3 regions of the Micromonospora noduli genome follow, and region 3 is predicted to be linked to each of the others. Evidence: riboswitches for the same ligand, from Rfam matches in the RefSeq annotation. Region 3 holds a riboswitch; each other region holds the start of a gene.
What was found. Region 3 has a riboswitch for S-adenosylmethionine ahead of MED15_RS23880 (aminotransferase class V-fold PLP-dependent enzyme). Riboswitches for the same ligand answer to the same signal wherever they lie in the genome.
Positions count from the first base shown of each region.

Region 1: linked by a shared signal. The riboswitch ahead of thrC (threonine synthase) and the one ahead of MED15_RS23880 (aminotransferase class V-fold PLP-dependent enzyme) in region 3 are both predicted to bind S-adenosylmethionine.
Region 2: linked by a shared signal. The riboswitch ahead of MED15_RS25635 (ABC transporter substrate-binding protein) and the one ahead of MED15_RS23880 (aminotransferase class V-fold PLP-dependent enzyme) in region 3 are both predicted to bind S-adenosylmethionine.

Region 1 covers NZ_PYAC01000002.1:281,186-285,684, reverse strand. Annotated here, with positions in the region: gene MED15_RS06910 (GNAT family N-acetyltransferase) at 7-1,026, opposite strand; gene thrC (threonine synthase) at 1,291-2,577, opposite strand; SAM riboswitch class I at 2,588-2,723, opposite strand; gene MED15_RS06900 (DMT family transporter) at 2,792-3,754, opposite strand; gene MED15_RS06895 (ArsR/SmtB family transcription factor) at 3,846-4,151, shown strand; gene MED15_RS06890 (DoxX family protein) at 4,407-4,499, opposite strand, start outside.
Region 2 covers NZ_PYAC01000033.1:220,636-225,134, forward strand. Annotated here, with positions in the region: gene MED15_RS25630 (amino acid transporter) at 1-1,432, shown strand, start outside; SAM riboswitch class IV at 1,519-1,630, shown strand; gene MED15_RS25635 (ABC transporter substrate-binding protein) at 1,904-2,809, shown strand; gene MED15_RS25640 (amino acid ABC transporter permease) at 2,849-3,622, shown strand; gene MED15_RS25645 (amino acid ABC transporter ATP-binding protein) at 3,619-4,362, shown strand; gene MED15_RS25650 (Na+/H+ antiporter) at 4,391-4,499, opposite strand, start outside.
Region 3 covers NZ_PYAC01000024.1:9,798-14,296, forward strand. Annotated here, with positions in the region: gene MED15_RS23870 (GroES family chaperonin) at 1-324, shown strand, start outside; gene MED15_RS33610 (hypothetical protein) at 418-585, shown strand; gene MED15_RS23875 (PrsW family intramembrane metalloprotease) at 627-2,117, opposite strand; SAM riboswitch class IV at 2,141-2,261, shown strand; gene MED15_RS23880 (aminotransferase class V-fold PLP-dependent enzyme) at 2,308-3,576, shown strand; gene MED15_RS23885 (FUSC family protein) at 3,600-4,499, opposite strand, start outside.

The sequences.
Region 1 (4,499 bases), on a different contig from region 3:
CAGGGCTCAGAGGGTGAGCTGCCAGTCGGTCCAGGAGTCCACCGGGCGGAAGCCGAGCTGTTCGTTGATCGCCACCATGTAGCTGTTGCTGGCGGCGTTGATGGTGTCGATGCTCCGCACCGCCGGCTCGTGGGTGAGCAGGTGGTGCAGGTTCTCCGCCTTGGCGATGAGGCCGAGCCGGTGTCCACGGTGTGCGGGGTCGACGATGGTGATCTGCTGGAACGCGTGCCAGTCGGCGGAGGCGCCAACCTCCAGCAGCGTCCAGGCGACCAGCCGGCCGGACGCCTCGTGTCGCATCCCGAGGTGGTACCGCCGGCGGCCCTTGGCCTCCAGGGCCCGATCGGTGCCGCGGATGCGCTCGGCGTCCACCTGCTCCGGCTCCCACTGCATGTCACCAAGGGGCGCGTCCATCATCAGCCGGCCGTCAAGGTAGGCGATGTCCGTCAGATACTCCTCCGGGGTGGCGCCCTGCCAGCACACCGATCGGTACCCCTCGGAACGGGGCTGGGCCTCGACGAGTGCCGCGCGGAGCGCGACCCGGTCGATCTCGGCGATCTCCAGCCGGCGACGCACCTCGACCAACGCGGCCTGGGCTCCGGTCGACGCGGCGAACGCAGCGCCCGCCACGTTCCGGGCCGGCCCGTCGGGCAACGCGGAGACGGTCAGCCCGACGACCCGCTTGCGGCCGTGCTCGCGCAGCAGCCGTACGCCGTACTCGTGCAGTGCCCGACCGACGCCCCGGCGCCGCAGCTCCGGACGCACCTTCAGCTCGACGGTGGCGTTGTCGGTGTTGTCGAGCTGCGGCAGGTCCAGTTGCAGGAAGCCGGCCGGGACACCGTCCAGTCGGGCCAGTGCCCAGAGCGTCCGGGTGCCGGGCAACGGCGTGTGGAACAGCGCGTCGAAGCGGCGCCGGCAGAAGGGCGGTAGGTCCGGCAGATCGGCGTCGTTGACCGCCACCCCGATCCGGTACGCCTCGTCGACGGAAGTCCGGTCGGCGCCGTCGAACGACGCGATGGTGATGCTCATGCCGGTGAGCCTGCACCGTACAAAAGCGATCGGGCCAGCGAATTACTCGCTGGCCCGATCGAACGTGGTCGGGAGGGACACTCGCACAACGCCTCCGGCGTTGGGTCGCAAGAACTTCAAAAGTCTTCGGCGAAATGCCCTCCCGCACGGAGCATCTTGCGCCGTCCGGTTCCTGTCGTCAAGTCCGTAGCGGCGGGTTTTCCACACTCACAGCGAAAACCCAGTTACCGACTGATCGACTCGGCCCCGGTCCGAGCGAGCCCGTCAGCCGAGGAGGCCGGCGTCGCGGGCGGCGCGCAGCGAGGGCTTGATGTGGTGGGTCGGCCCGACCTGGCCGGCCACCGCGTCGATGGTCTTCAGACCCTCGCCGGTGTTGAAAACGACGGTCTCGGCCGTCGGGTCGAGCCGACCGGACTCGACCAGCTTGCGCAGCACGGCCACGGTGACCCCACCCGCGGTTTCGGCGAAGACCCCGGTGGTACGGGCCAGATCGCGAATGCCAGCGCGGATCTCGTCGTCGTCGGCGTACTCCATCCAGCCGCCGGTGCGGCGGACCGCCTCCAGGGCGTAGAGGCCGGCCGCCGGGTCGCCGATGTTGAGCGACTTGGCGATGCCGGTGGGCTTGACCGGAACGATCGTGTCGGTCTCGGCGTGCAGGGCGACGGCGATCGGGTTGCAGCCGGCGGACTGCGCGCCGAAGACCTTCCAGCCGTCGGCGGGCGCCTCGACCAGGCCGATCTCCACCAGCTCGGAGAACGCTTTGTCAATCTTGGTGAGCAGCTCGCCGCTGGCCATCGGGATGACCACCTGCGCCGGAATCCGCCAGCCGAGCTGCTCGGCCACCTCGTAGCCGAGGGTCTTGGAGCCCTCCGCGTAGTACGGCCGGACGTTCACGTTGACGAACGCGGTGTCCTCGAATTCGTCGGTCTCCACCAGCTCGCCGCAGAGCCGGTTGACATCGTCGTACGAGCCGTCGATGGCGACCAGTTCGCCGCCGTAGACGGCGGTGGTGATGACCTTGCCCTGCTCCAGGTCGCTGGGGATGAAGACCACCGAGGGCACCCCGGCGCGGGCGGCGTGGGCGGCCACCGAGTTGGCCAGGTTGCCGGTCGACGCGCAGGCGAACCGGCTGAAGCCGAGCGCCTTGGCGGCGGTGAGCGCTACCGAGACGACCCGGTCCTTGAACGAGTGGGTGGGGTTGGCGCTGTCGTCCTTGACCCAGAGCGGCGCGGTGATGCCCAGCTCGGCGGCGAGGTGCGGGGCCGCCACCAGTGGGGTCAGCCCCGGGTCGAGGGTGACCCGGCTGGCCGGGTCCTGACCGGCGGGGAGCAGGGCGGCGTACCGCCAGATGTTGTTCGGGCCGGCCTCGATCTGCTCGCGGGTGACGGTGGCCAGCGCGGCGGCGTCGTAGTCGACTTCCAGCGGGCCGAAACACTCGTAACAGGCGTGCTGGGCGGCGAGCGGGTAGCGGGCCGAACAGGCACGGCAGACCAGGGCGCGGGCGGGGCTGGCAGAGGTGTCGATGCCGGAGGCGACGAGCGTCGACGTCATGTCGAGAGTCCTCTCATCTTTCCCCGCATCGCACGGTGCGGCGGGGACGGAATTGGCACCTGCCCCGCGGATCGCTCAGCGGTGAGCGCGCAGGGTGGTTGCCGGGGCGTCGTCGGGCCGTATCCCTCAGCCCCTCTGGATGAGGTATTCAGTTGTGCCGTCGAGTCTAGGACAACGCTGTCGGTCGTTGCTACCGCAGATCCCAGCTACTGGGTCAGCGGGCGCTCACCGCCACCGGGTCGGTCACCGCGATCGGATCCGTCACCGCGCTCGGCCGGGGCGGTGCGGCGGACCGGGGCCGGGCGGCGAGGTTCGCGGCGATCAGGGCGGCGATCGTGATGGCGGCCCCGACCAGTTCGACGGGCTCCGGGCGGTAGCCGCGGGCGATCTGCACCGCGAAGGTGGTCACCGGGACCAGGTTCATGAACAGCGCGGCGTTGGCGGCACCGAGTCGCTGCACGCCGGTGTTCCAGGCCAGAACCGCGATCACGGCACCCACCAGCACGGCGTACGCCAGTTGCGGGGCGACCGCCACGAGGTCGGCGGCGGCCGGCGCGTGCTGCCAGCCGACGGCGTCGGCGCCGATGCTCAGGACGAGCATCGCGGCCGTGCCGGCGAGCGCGGTCAGGGTGGTGAAGCGCAGCGGCGACCACTCGCCGAACCGGCTGGCGCCGTGGGTGTAGATGCCCCAGCCCAGCACCGCGCCGATCATCATGAGCCCGCCGAGGCCGAACTGGCCGAGCCCGGCCAGGCTGCCCCGCGTGATCACCAGACCGACGCCGAGGAGCGCCACCAGGGAGAGGGCCAGCAGCAGCGGCTTCGTGCGTACGCCGTCGCGGGCCCAGCGGACCAGCTGGGTGATCACCGGAGTGGTGGCCACGAAGAGGGAGATCTGCTGCGGGGCGGCGTGTTCGAGCGCCAGGTTGGTGAGCAGGTTGAAGCCGGCGAAGCCGACCACTCCGAGCACCACCACCTCCAGTGCCCGGCCACCGTGCCGGAGCGCTCCGGCACCCTCGCGGAGCAGCAGGATGGCGACCAGGACGACGGCGGCCAGCAGGTAGCGCGCGGTGGTCAGGTTGAGCGGGTCGACCCGGTCGAGCGCGCTGGCCAGGATCGGGAACATCACGCCCCAGCCGAGCACGGCGACCAGTGGGTACGCGGTGGCGCGGGATCGCATCGGCAACTCCAATGTTCGAGTATCGTCGAACCAACGACACCGACCATAGGGCGTCGTTCGATAGTTGTCGAACAAGGGTTACACTGGTCACATGGAGCCGCACGAGCCCGACCTGACCGCCGTACCGGTCACCAGCGTGCTGGCCGCACTCGCCGACGACGTGCGGCTACAGATCGTCCGGGCGCTCGCCGAGGGCGGCGAGTCCGCCTGCGGCAGTTTCGACTTCGGCGTCTCCAAGGCGACCCGTAGCCACCACCTCAAGGTGCTGCGCGAGGCGGGGCTGACCCGGACCCGGGCCGCCGGCACCAGCCGACTGGTCCGGCTCCGCCGGGACGAGCTGGACAAGCTCTACCCCGGCCTGCTGGACGCGGTCCTCACCCAGCGCCCGCCGGCCTGACCCCGCCTCACCCCCGCTCCACGGCCGCAGTCCGCGTGGCGGCACCAGCCGGTCTGCCGGCGGCACGTCATCCTCGGCTGGGACCTGCCACCGACGCTCGCTTTGGAGCTGAATCGTCTACGACATCAGCGAAGAGGTAACGCCGCGACCGGGAGTGGCGACCGGGAGTGGGCCCGGGCGCATCGGCCGGCCCTGACCGGACGCGCCGCCGAAGCCGCCTCGTCGAGGCTTCGACGGCGCGTGGTTCGGGTGTGGTCAGACGGACACCGCGTCGGGCTCGGCCGCCGAAGCCGATGCCGATGGAGTGTCGGTGCGACGCCGGGCGCGCAGCGTGTCGAGTGCCCAGGC
Region 2 (4,499 bases), on a different contig from region 3:
GGGCGCGGTGTTCCTCAAGGGATTCACCGAGGCCATCGGGATCGCCGTCGTCCTCGTCGCGGTCTACCTGACGCTGAACGCGGTGGTGGTGGCCGACGCGCTGTGGCGGGTGGCGACGCACCCGAGCGCGGTCGGCGACTGGACCACCATGCTGACCACCGGGCACGGCGATCCGTGGCTGGTGGTCGGGCTGTCGCTGTTGGTCTTTCCGAAGCTGGCGTTGGGCCTGTCCGGCTTCGAGACCGGGGTGGCGGTCATGCCGAGCGTACGGGGTGACCCGCAGGACTCGGAGGCACGACCGCTGGGCCGGATCCGTGGCGCCCGCCGGCTGCTCACCACCGCAGCGGTGATCATGAGCGTCTTCCTGATCACCAGCAGCGTGACGACCACCGTGCTCATTCCGCCGGAGGCCTTCCAGCCGGGCGGGCCGGCGAACGGGCGCGCGCTGGCCTACCTGGCACACGCCCACCTCGGCGAGGTGTTCGGCACCGTCTACGACCTGTCCACCATCGGAATCCTCTGGTTCGCCGGGGCATCGGCGATGGCTGGTCTGCTCAACCTCGTGCCGCGCTACCTGCCCCGCTACGGCATGGCGCCGACCTGGGCCCGAGCCGTCCGGCCGCTGGTGCTGGTCTTCACCGCCGTGGCGTTCCTGATCACGATCGTTTTCGAGGCCAGCGTGGACGCGCAGGGTGGCGCGTACGCCACCGGGGTCCTGGTGTTGATCACCTCGGCCGCGACGGCGGTGACGCTCGCGGCGCAGCGGCAGCGTCAGCGCGGTCGCACCATCGCGTTCGGAGTCGTCGCGGTGATCTTCGTCTACACCACAGTGGCGAACGTGGTGGAGCGCCCGAGCGGCGTCAAGATCGCGGCCTGTTTCATCGGCGGGATCATCCTGGTGTCGGTGCTGTCCCGGCTGATCCGGGCCTACGAGCTGCGCGTCGACCATGTCGAACTGGACCACGCCGCGGCCCGGATGATCGACGAACGCGCCGGACGACGGATCCGCCTCATCGCACACGAACCCGACCGGCGCGACGAGGCGGAGTACCGCGCCAAGCTGGCCCAGACCATGGCGGACAACGACTTTCCCGACGACGGCGACGTCATCTTCGTCGAGGTCACTGTCACCGACCCCTCCGACTTCGAGACGGAGCTGCTGGTCCGGGGCAGCGTGGCCGACGACCGCTTCCCGGTGCTCAGCCTGGCCAGCTCGTCGGTGCCCACCGCGCTCGCCGCTCTGTTGCTGGAGATCCGCGACCGCAGCCGTCGGCGCCCCCACATCTACTTCGAGTGGTCCGAGGGCGGCCCAACCCGCAACTTCCTGCGCTACCTGGCGTTCGGACAGGGCGCCATCGCCTCGGTGACCCGGGAGATCCTGCGCCGCCAGGAGCCCGACCCGCACCGTCGACCGCACGTGCACGCCGGCTGACCTGCGAGTCGACGGTCCGTCGCGCACAGTGAGCGTGGTCATAACGACTGGACGATCCACCCGTTCCTGCTGCTAGCCTCGGCGCAGGTCATGAGCGCCAGCGCGAAGCCCCGGCTCGCTGGCCGGCAACCCTCCTCCGCGGTGGGGTGCCCCGGGTGAAGACCAGGCACCGGCAGGACGTCGGTGCAAGCGTGGCCTGGCACCCAGGTCAGCACAGACCCGGGAGAACCATGCGCATCCTCAGCACCACCCCACCGACCGACGTCGCGGACTCCCGCACCGGTCGACCCTCGCCCGCACTGATCCGGCGACGGCACGTGGACATGATGCGAATGTGCAGCGCCGCCTGTCGTCGCGGCACCGCGCTCTAGCACCCCCTTCCCGAGCTCCTTTCCCACCGGTACGCCCATCGGGCGCACCGTCGGTGGCGCACGTCCGTGCGCGCCGAGACACCACCCTTCGGAGACACCCGTGCGATTCCTTCCTGCCCTGACCCGCGCCGCCGCCCTGGGCGCGGCCACGATCCTGGCCGCCACCGCCCTCACCGCCTGCGGCGACGACAGCTCGTCCGACGCCACCGCCAACCCGTACGGCCTGGCCCAGTCGGGCGTACTGCGCGCCGGAACGCTGACCGACGCCCCGCCGAACGTGTACCTCAAGGACGGCAAGTTCACCGGCTTCGACAACGACCTGCTGACCGCCGTGGCCGGCAAGCTCGGTCTCACTGTCGAGTTCGTCGGCACCGACTTCTCCGCGCTGCTCAGCCAGGTCAACAACCGCAAGTTCGACGTGGGCAGTTCCTCGATCACCATCACCGAGGCCCGCAGGAAGACCGTCGACTTCGGCAACGGGTACGACTTCGGCTACTTCGGCCTGGACGTCCCGGCCGGCTCGCCGATCACCGGCTTCGACCAGCTCGCCGGCAAGCGGGTCGTGGTGGTGCAGGGCACCGTCCAGGACGACTACGCCACCGGCAAGCAGCTCAACCCGGTGCGGGTGCCCGACTACAACGGCGCGATCAACCAGCTCAAGGCGGGAACCGCCGACGCCTGGATCGCCCCGGCGGAGATCGGCGAGAAGTCGGCCACCGACAGCAACGGCAAGATCACCGTGGCGGCCAAGCAGCTCAGCCCGGCACCTACCGCGTACGCCGTGGCCAAGGGGAACGACAAGCTGCGCGAGGCGCTGAACAAGGGCCTCGACGAGGTCATCGCCGATGGCACCTGGAGCCGGTTGCAGGCGCAGTACTACCCGGGCCGGCCGATCCCGGCGGACTTCACGCCGGGCAGCGGCACTGTGAAGGCCCCGTCCGCGTCGACCGCGCCGTCGGCGTCCGCTACGGCCGTGCCGTCGGCGTCCGCGTCGATCGCGTCCTGAGCCGGTGACGAGCGAGCGGGGCGGGAGGAGGAGCCACCGATGGATCCGTTGAGCACCCTGTGGGAGACCTTCTTCGACTGGGACGCGATGCGCGAGGCGCTGCCCGAGATGCTGACCGTCGGGTTGCCCAACACGCTCATCCTGGCGGTCTCCGCCGCCCTGCTCGGCTCGGTGCTGGGCCTGCTGCTGGCCGTCGCCGGGATTTCCCGCAGCCGCTGGCTGCGCTGGCCGGCGCGGATCTACACCGACGTGTTCCGGGGGCTGCCGGCCGCGGCGACGATCCTGCTGATCGGCGTCGGGCTGGCCCCGCTGGGCATGCAGGTCTGGGGGCCGGATCCCTACCCGTTGGGCATCCTGGCGCTGTCGCTCATCGCCGCCGCGTACATCGGAGAGATCTTCCGCTCGGGCATCCAGTCGGTGGAGGCCGCCCAGTTGGAGGGCGCCCGGGCGCTCGGCTTCTCCTGGGCCGACGCGATGCGGCTGGTGATCATTCCGCAGGGCATCCGGCGGGTGCTGCCGGCCTGGGTGAACCAGCTCATCGCACTGATCAAGGACTCCAGCCTGGTCTACTTCCTCGGCCTGGTGGCCAGCCAGCGGGAGCTGTTCCGGATCGGGCAGGACTACGCGGCCACCACCGGCAACGAGTCGGCGCTGCTGCTGGCGGGGCTCTGCTACCTGGCGTTGACGGTCCCGCTGACGCACGTCGTGAACTGGATCGACCGGCGGCTGCGCAACGGCCGGCCGGCCACCGCGTCGACCGAAGAGGACGACGACATCGCGTCGTACGCCGCGACGGAAGGAGATCGGCGATGACCACCGCCACGACGACCTCGGTCAGCCTCGACGTACGCGACGTGCACCTCGCCTTCGGACCGAACCGGGTGCTGCGCGGCGTCGACCTCTCGGTGCCGCGAGGCGCGACGGCCTGCGTCATCGGGCCGTCCGGGTCGGGCAAGTCCACGCTGCTGCGCACCATCAACCGGCTGATCGAACCGGACCGGGGCGACGTGCTGCTGGACGGGCGCAGCGTGCTGGGCGACGACCCGGACGCGCTGCGGCAGCGGGTGGGCATGGTGTTCCAGCAGTTCAACCTCTTTCCGCACATGAGCGTGCTGCGCAACGTCACGCTGGCGCTGCGGCGGCTGCGCAAGCTCGGTGCGGACGAGGCGGAGACCGTCGCCCGGGCCCAGTTGGAGCTGGTGGGGCTGGCCGGCAAGGCGAACTCCCGGCCGGCGCAGCTCTCCGGTGGTCAACAGCAGCGGGTGGCGATCGCCCGCGCGCTGGCGCTGCGGCCCGAGGTGATGCTCTTCGACGAGGCCACCTCGGCGCTCGACCCGGAGTTGGTCAAGGGCGTCCTCGGGGTGATGGCCGACCTGTCCGCCGCCGGCATGACCATGGTGGTGGTGACCCACGAGATGGGCTTCGCCCGGCAGGTCGCCGACACCGTCGCCTTCATGGACCGGGGCGTGGTGCTGGAGGCCGGCCCACCCGAGGCGATCTTCGAGCGGGCCGAGCATCCGCGGCTTCGCCGTTTCCTCGACCAGGTGCTCTGAGCCGCGCGGCCCGACGGGTTGCCGACGGTCACTCGTTGGGCCCGCGCCCCAGCAGCCGGATCTCCTCGTTGTCCAGCGCGGACTGAAGTTCCTGGAGCACCAGATCGTCGATCTCCCGGTTGTCGCGCAGCCGGGTG
Region 3 (4,499 bases):
GATCTCGACGCCGGCCTGCCGATCCGCCTGCTGCACGACCGTGTGCTGGTGCGGATGGAGGGCAGTGAGGGCGAACGCCGCTCCACCGCTGGCATCGTCATTCCGGCGACCGCTGCTGTCGGGAAGCGCCTCGCCTGGGCCACCGCGGTCGGGGTGGGGCCGAACGTCCGCGCCATCGTCTCCGGCGACCGGGTGCTCTTCGACCCGGACGAGCGCTCCGAGGTCGAGCTGCACGGCCGCGGTTACGTGCTGCTGCGGGAGCGGGACGTGCACGCCGTGGCCGCCGAGCGGATCGAGAACGACTCGACCGGCCTCTACCTCTGACGCACCTCCCCCGGCCACCAGGGCCCGTCGCGCACCGTTTGCCCAGGCGCACGACGGGAAGCCATCCGGCGACCGTGGCCCTGGGGAGGGACGATGCCGGTATTCGTGAAGAAGCTGTTGACCTGGGGCAGTGTCGCGTTCCTGATCTACTTCATGGCCTTTCGGCCGGACGGCGCCGCGCAGATGTTCCGGGCGATCGGGGCCGCGCTGATCGCGATGTTCCAGGGCCTCGGTGACTTCCTCACCTCGCTGCTGGCCTGAGCCGCACTGCTGGCCTGCCGTCAGCCGCCAGGCCGTAGCTGTCAGGGGTGCGTCGGCGGCCAGGGCGACGCCGGGCGCAGGCCGGGCCAACCGGGCGGGGCGTACCCCACCGGCGCCGGCGCGGGAGTCAGCACCACCGGGATCGGCACCACCGGCTCGTCCGGCGCGTCCACGGCGCGCTGCGTGCCGTCCGGGAAGCGCAGGTGGTAGCGGCTGCCGTCCCAGACCCCCGCCGGAGCCTGCGGGTCCCGACCCACGAAGAACGACCGGTACGCGGTGATCGCGTCCAGCAGCTCCCGCTCCTCGCGGGCGGTCCGCTCCTGGTCGGCCGGTTTGCGGTCCAGGCCGCGCAGCGCCCCGTCGCGCAGCAGGGCCAGCCGGGTCGCGGCGGACTGGTAACCCCGCATCGCCCGCACCCCGGCGTCGCCGGCCACCCGCCGCGCCCAACTGCGGGCGGCGTGCCGGCGGCCGAGACCGCTCAGGGCGGCCACCTCGGGCGGGCTGAGCCAGCCGGCGCGGACGTAGTCGGGCAGGACCCGCTCGGTGAGCCGCCCCTCCCAGGCGCGCAGCCACAGGGCCAGCCCCACGGTGCCGAAGAAGACCGGCACCATGAGGCCCAGGAAGCCGTACAGCATGATCACGGCCTCGCCGGTGGCCTGGGTCAGCGTGGGCAGCAGGTTCCACGTGCCGTGCAGCATCATCGCCAGCAGCAGGCCGGCGATCGGGGCGAGCACCCGGATGCGCCGGTCGGCCGTCCGGGAGGCGATACCCAGGCCCACACCGGTCATCGAGGTGAAAAGGGGGTGGGCGAACCCGAACAGCAGAATCCGCAGAATGAAGATCGCGATGACCTGCTGGATGCCGGTGGCCGGGCCGTACCGGTCGGCGCCGGACGCGTACCCCAACCCGCCCAGGTAGAGGATGTTCTCCACCATCGCGAAGCCGACCGCGGAGAGCCCGCAGTAGACCAGGCCGTCGGTGATCCCGGACCACTCGCGGCGGCGGAACACCAGCAGCAGGATCGGGCCCAGTGCCTTGGTCAGCTCCTCGATGAACGGCGCCACCAGCACCCCGGTGAGCGCGGACGGCAGGCCCCAGTCGGCGAAGCGGTTGGCCGCGAAGTCGTTGACCGTGAGCGAGGCGGCGGTGGAGACGAACGCCCCCCAGGCGAAGCAGAAGATCAGATACTTCAACGGCTCCGGTTCGTACCGGTCCAGCCAGAGGAAGCAGGCGACCAGCACCGGCACCGGCAGGATGGCGGCGACCACCCCGATCAGCAGGGCCTGCACACCGAGCGACTGGCCGAGCGTGAAGACCATGAAGACCGCGCACGCCGCGATCAACAGCACCACCCCGGCCAGCACCAGGAACCGCCGCCAGCCCAGGCGGCGCAGCGGCATCCGGGGCGTCTCACCCGTGGGCGGGACGGCGGGCGCAGGCGGGGCGGCGGGCGACGGCGGCAGTGGTGAACCGGGCGGGGTGTCGGCCATGCGGTCAGCGTAGCCATCCGCCGCCGGCTGGTTCGGGCGCATCGGCAGCCGCTATGCTGCCGGCAGGTCACGAGTGCCAGCGTTCAGCCCCGGCTTGCTGGCCGGCAACCCTCGTCGAGTTCGCGGTGGGGTGCCCCGGGTGATGACCGGGCCCAGCCCGATCGGTGTGCTGGGCAAGCGCGGACCCCGTCCCGATGTCGCACCCGGGGTCCCTGACCCCGGAGGTTCCGGCGTGTCCGTCACTCTCGTCCCCTCGCTGCCCAGCCTGCCCACCGCGCCGTCGGCGCCGTCCGCGCCGCTCGACGTTCTCGGCGTGCCCGGCGAGATCAACCTGGACTACGCGGCCAGTGCGCCGTGCGCCCGGGCCGCCGCCGACGCGGTGGCCGAGCTGCTGCCCTGGTACGCCAGCGTGCATCGCGGAGCGGGAGCGCTGTCGCGGCGCTGCACCCTCGCGTACGAGCAGGCCCGGCAGACGATCGGCGACTTCTTCGGCGCCCGCGCCGACGATCATGTGATCTTCACCCGCAACACCACTGACGCGCTCAACCTGCTGGCGCGGGCCGTGCCAGCCGGCACGACGGTGGTCACCAACTCCTCCGAACACCATGCCAACCTGCTGCCCTGGCCGCGCGGGTCGGTGCGCCTTCCGGTGCCCAGCGACCCCGACGGGGCGGTACGCGATCTCGCCGCCGCCCTCACCGAGCTGCGCCGGGGCAGCAGCCCGGCGCTGCCGGTGCTGGTCGCGGTGACCGGTGCGAGCAACGTGACCGGTGAGCGGTGGCCGGTCGCCGAACTGGCGCGGGTGGCCCACCGGCACGGTGCCCGGATCGTGCTCGACGCCGCGCAGCTCGCCCCGCACGCCCCGGTCGACCTGCTCGCGCTCGACGTCGACTACCTGGCCGTGTCCGGCCACAAGCTGTACGCGCCGTTCGGCACGGGAGTGCTGATCGGTCGGGCCGACTGGCTGGACGCCGCCCCGCCCTACCTTGCCGGCGGTGGCGCCACCAGCCACGTCGGGCCAGCCACCCACGACGTGACCTGGGCGACCGGCCCGGCCCGGCACGAGGGCGGCACCCCGAACCTGCTCGGGGCGGTCGCGCTGGCGGCGGTGTGCAAGGCGCTCGACGAGGCGGACCGGGGCCTGCTGGCCGCCCACGAGCAGGACCTGCTGGACCGGCTACGGGCCGGCCTCGCCGCCCTGCCGCACGTCGTCGAGCTGCGCACCTTCGGCCCGGACGCGCCCCGGGTCGGCATCGTCTCGTTCGTGGTGGCCGGATGGGACTCCACCGAGGTGGCCACGCGGCTGGCCGCCGAGCACCACATCGGCGTACGGGACGGTTTGTTCTGCGCCCACCCGCTGGCCCGGCGTCTGCTCGGCGAGGCGGCGGCGCGTACCGGCCGGCGGGACCTGCCGCCCACCGCGCTGCGTGTCAGCATCGGGCTGGGCAGCACGGCCGCTCAGGTGGACCGGCTGCTCGCGGCGCTGGCCGAGCTGGGCTGAGGCCCGTCCGGCGGTCGCCCCGCTCAGCCGACGGGCGGGGCGGTGGGTGGCTTCGGTGTCTCGCCGGGCTCCGCGGGCTCACCGACCGGGCGCTCCTGCTCCCCGAAGGCGGTGCGGATCCACCGGTTCGCCTCCTCCTGCTCGATCCCGGAGGCGACCAGCAGGTCGCTCGCGGTGGTGCGGATCTGGGCGATCACCACGCTGCCGGAGAAGCCCACCCCGGCGCCGTACGCCCGGCCGGCCTCGCTGACCGCTCGCAGCGACCGCTCCCGGGCCTTCTCCGGCTCCTCACCGGCGGCGAACTCGTGCTTGAGCAGCCGGACCGACTCGGCGAGGTGGCCGATCGCGTCCGGCATCGGATCGGGCACCGGTTCCTCGTCCTCGACCAGAGTGACGGACCGGCGGATCAGCGTGCCGCTGTTGCGCATCGCCCGGTCGATGGGGTCGGCCGCCTCGGCGTAGTGGGTCAGTTCGTCGCGGCGGTGCCAGCGGGCCGGGGAGAGGGTGGCGGTCTCCTTCGCCCCCTCGATGGCCTCGCCCAGCGTGGCCAACTCCTCCTTGTTGTTGCGCAGCCTCTCCAGTGCGCCCTGGATGGCGGCGCGGTCCCGGTTGCGCAGCCCGTCGGCGGTGGCGTCGAGTTGGGCGGCGAGCAGGTCCAGGGCGGGTCGGGCCGCCCGGTTGATCACTCGGAGCGGGTTCAGTGGCAACAGCACCGCCGTGACCAGCAGTGCGATCCCACCGCCGAGGAAGGCGTCGACGAAGCGCGGGATCTCCAGGTTCTGGGTCGACGGGCTCAGCGTCACGATCAGCACCGCCGTGGCCGCCGCCTGGATGACGATGGCCACACTCGCTCCGGCGAAGATGGTGAGCAGGATCGCCACGGTGACCACCAGGCCGAGCTGCCACGCCCCGGTGCCGAGCAG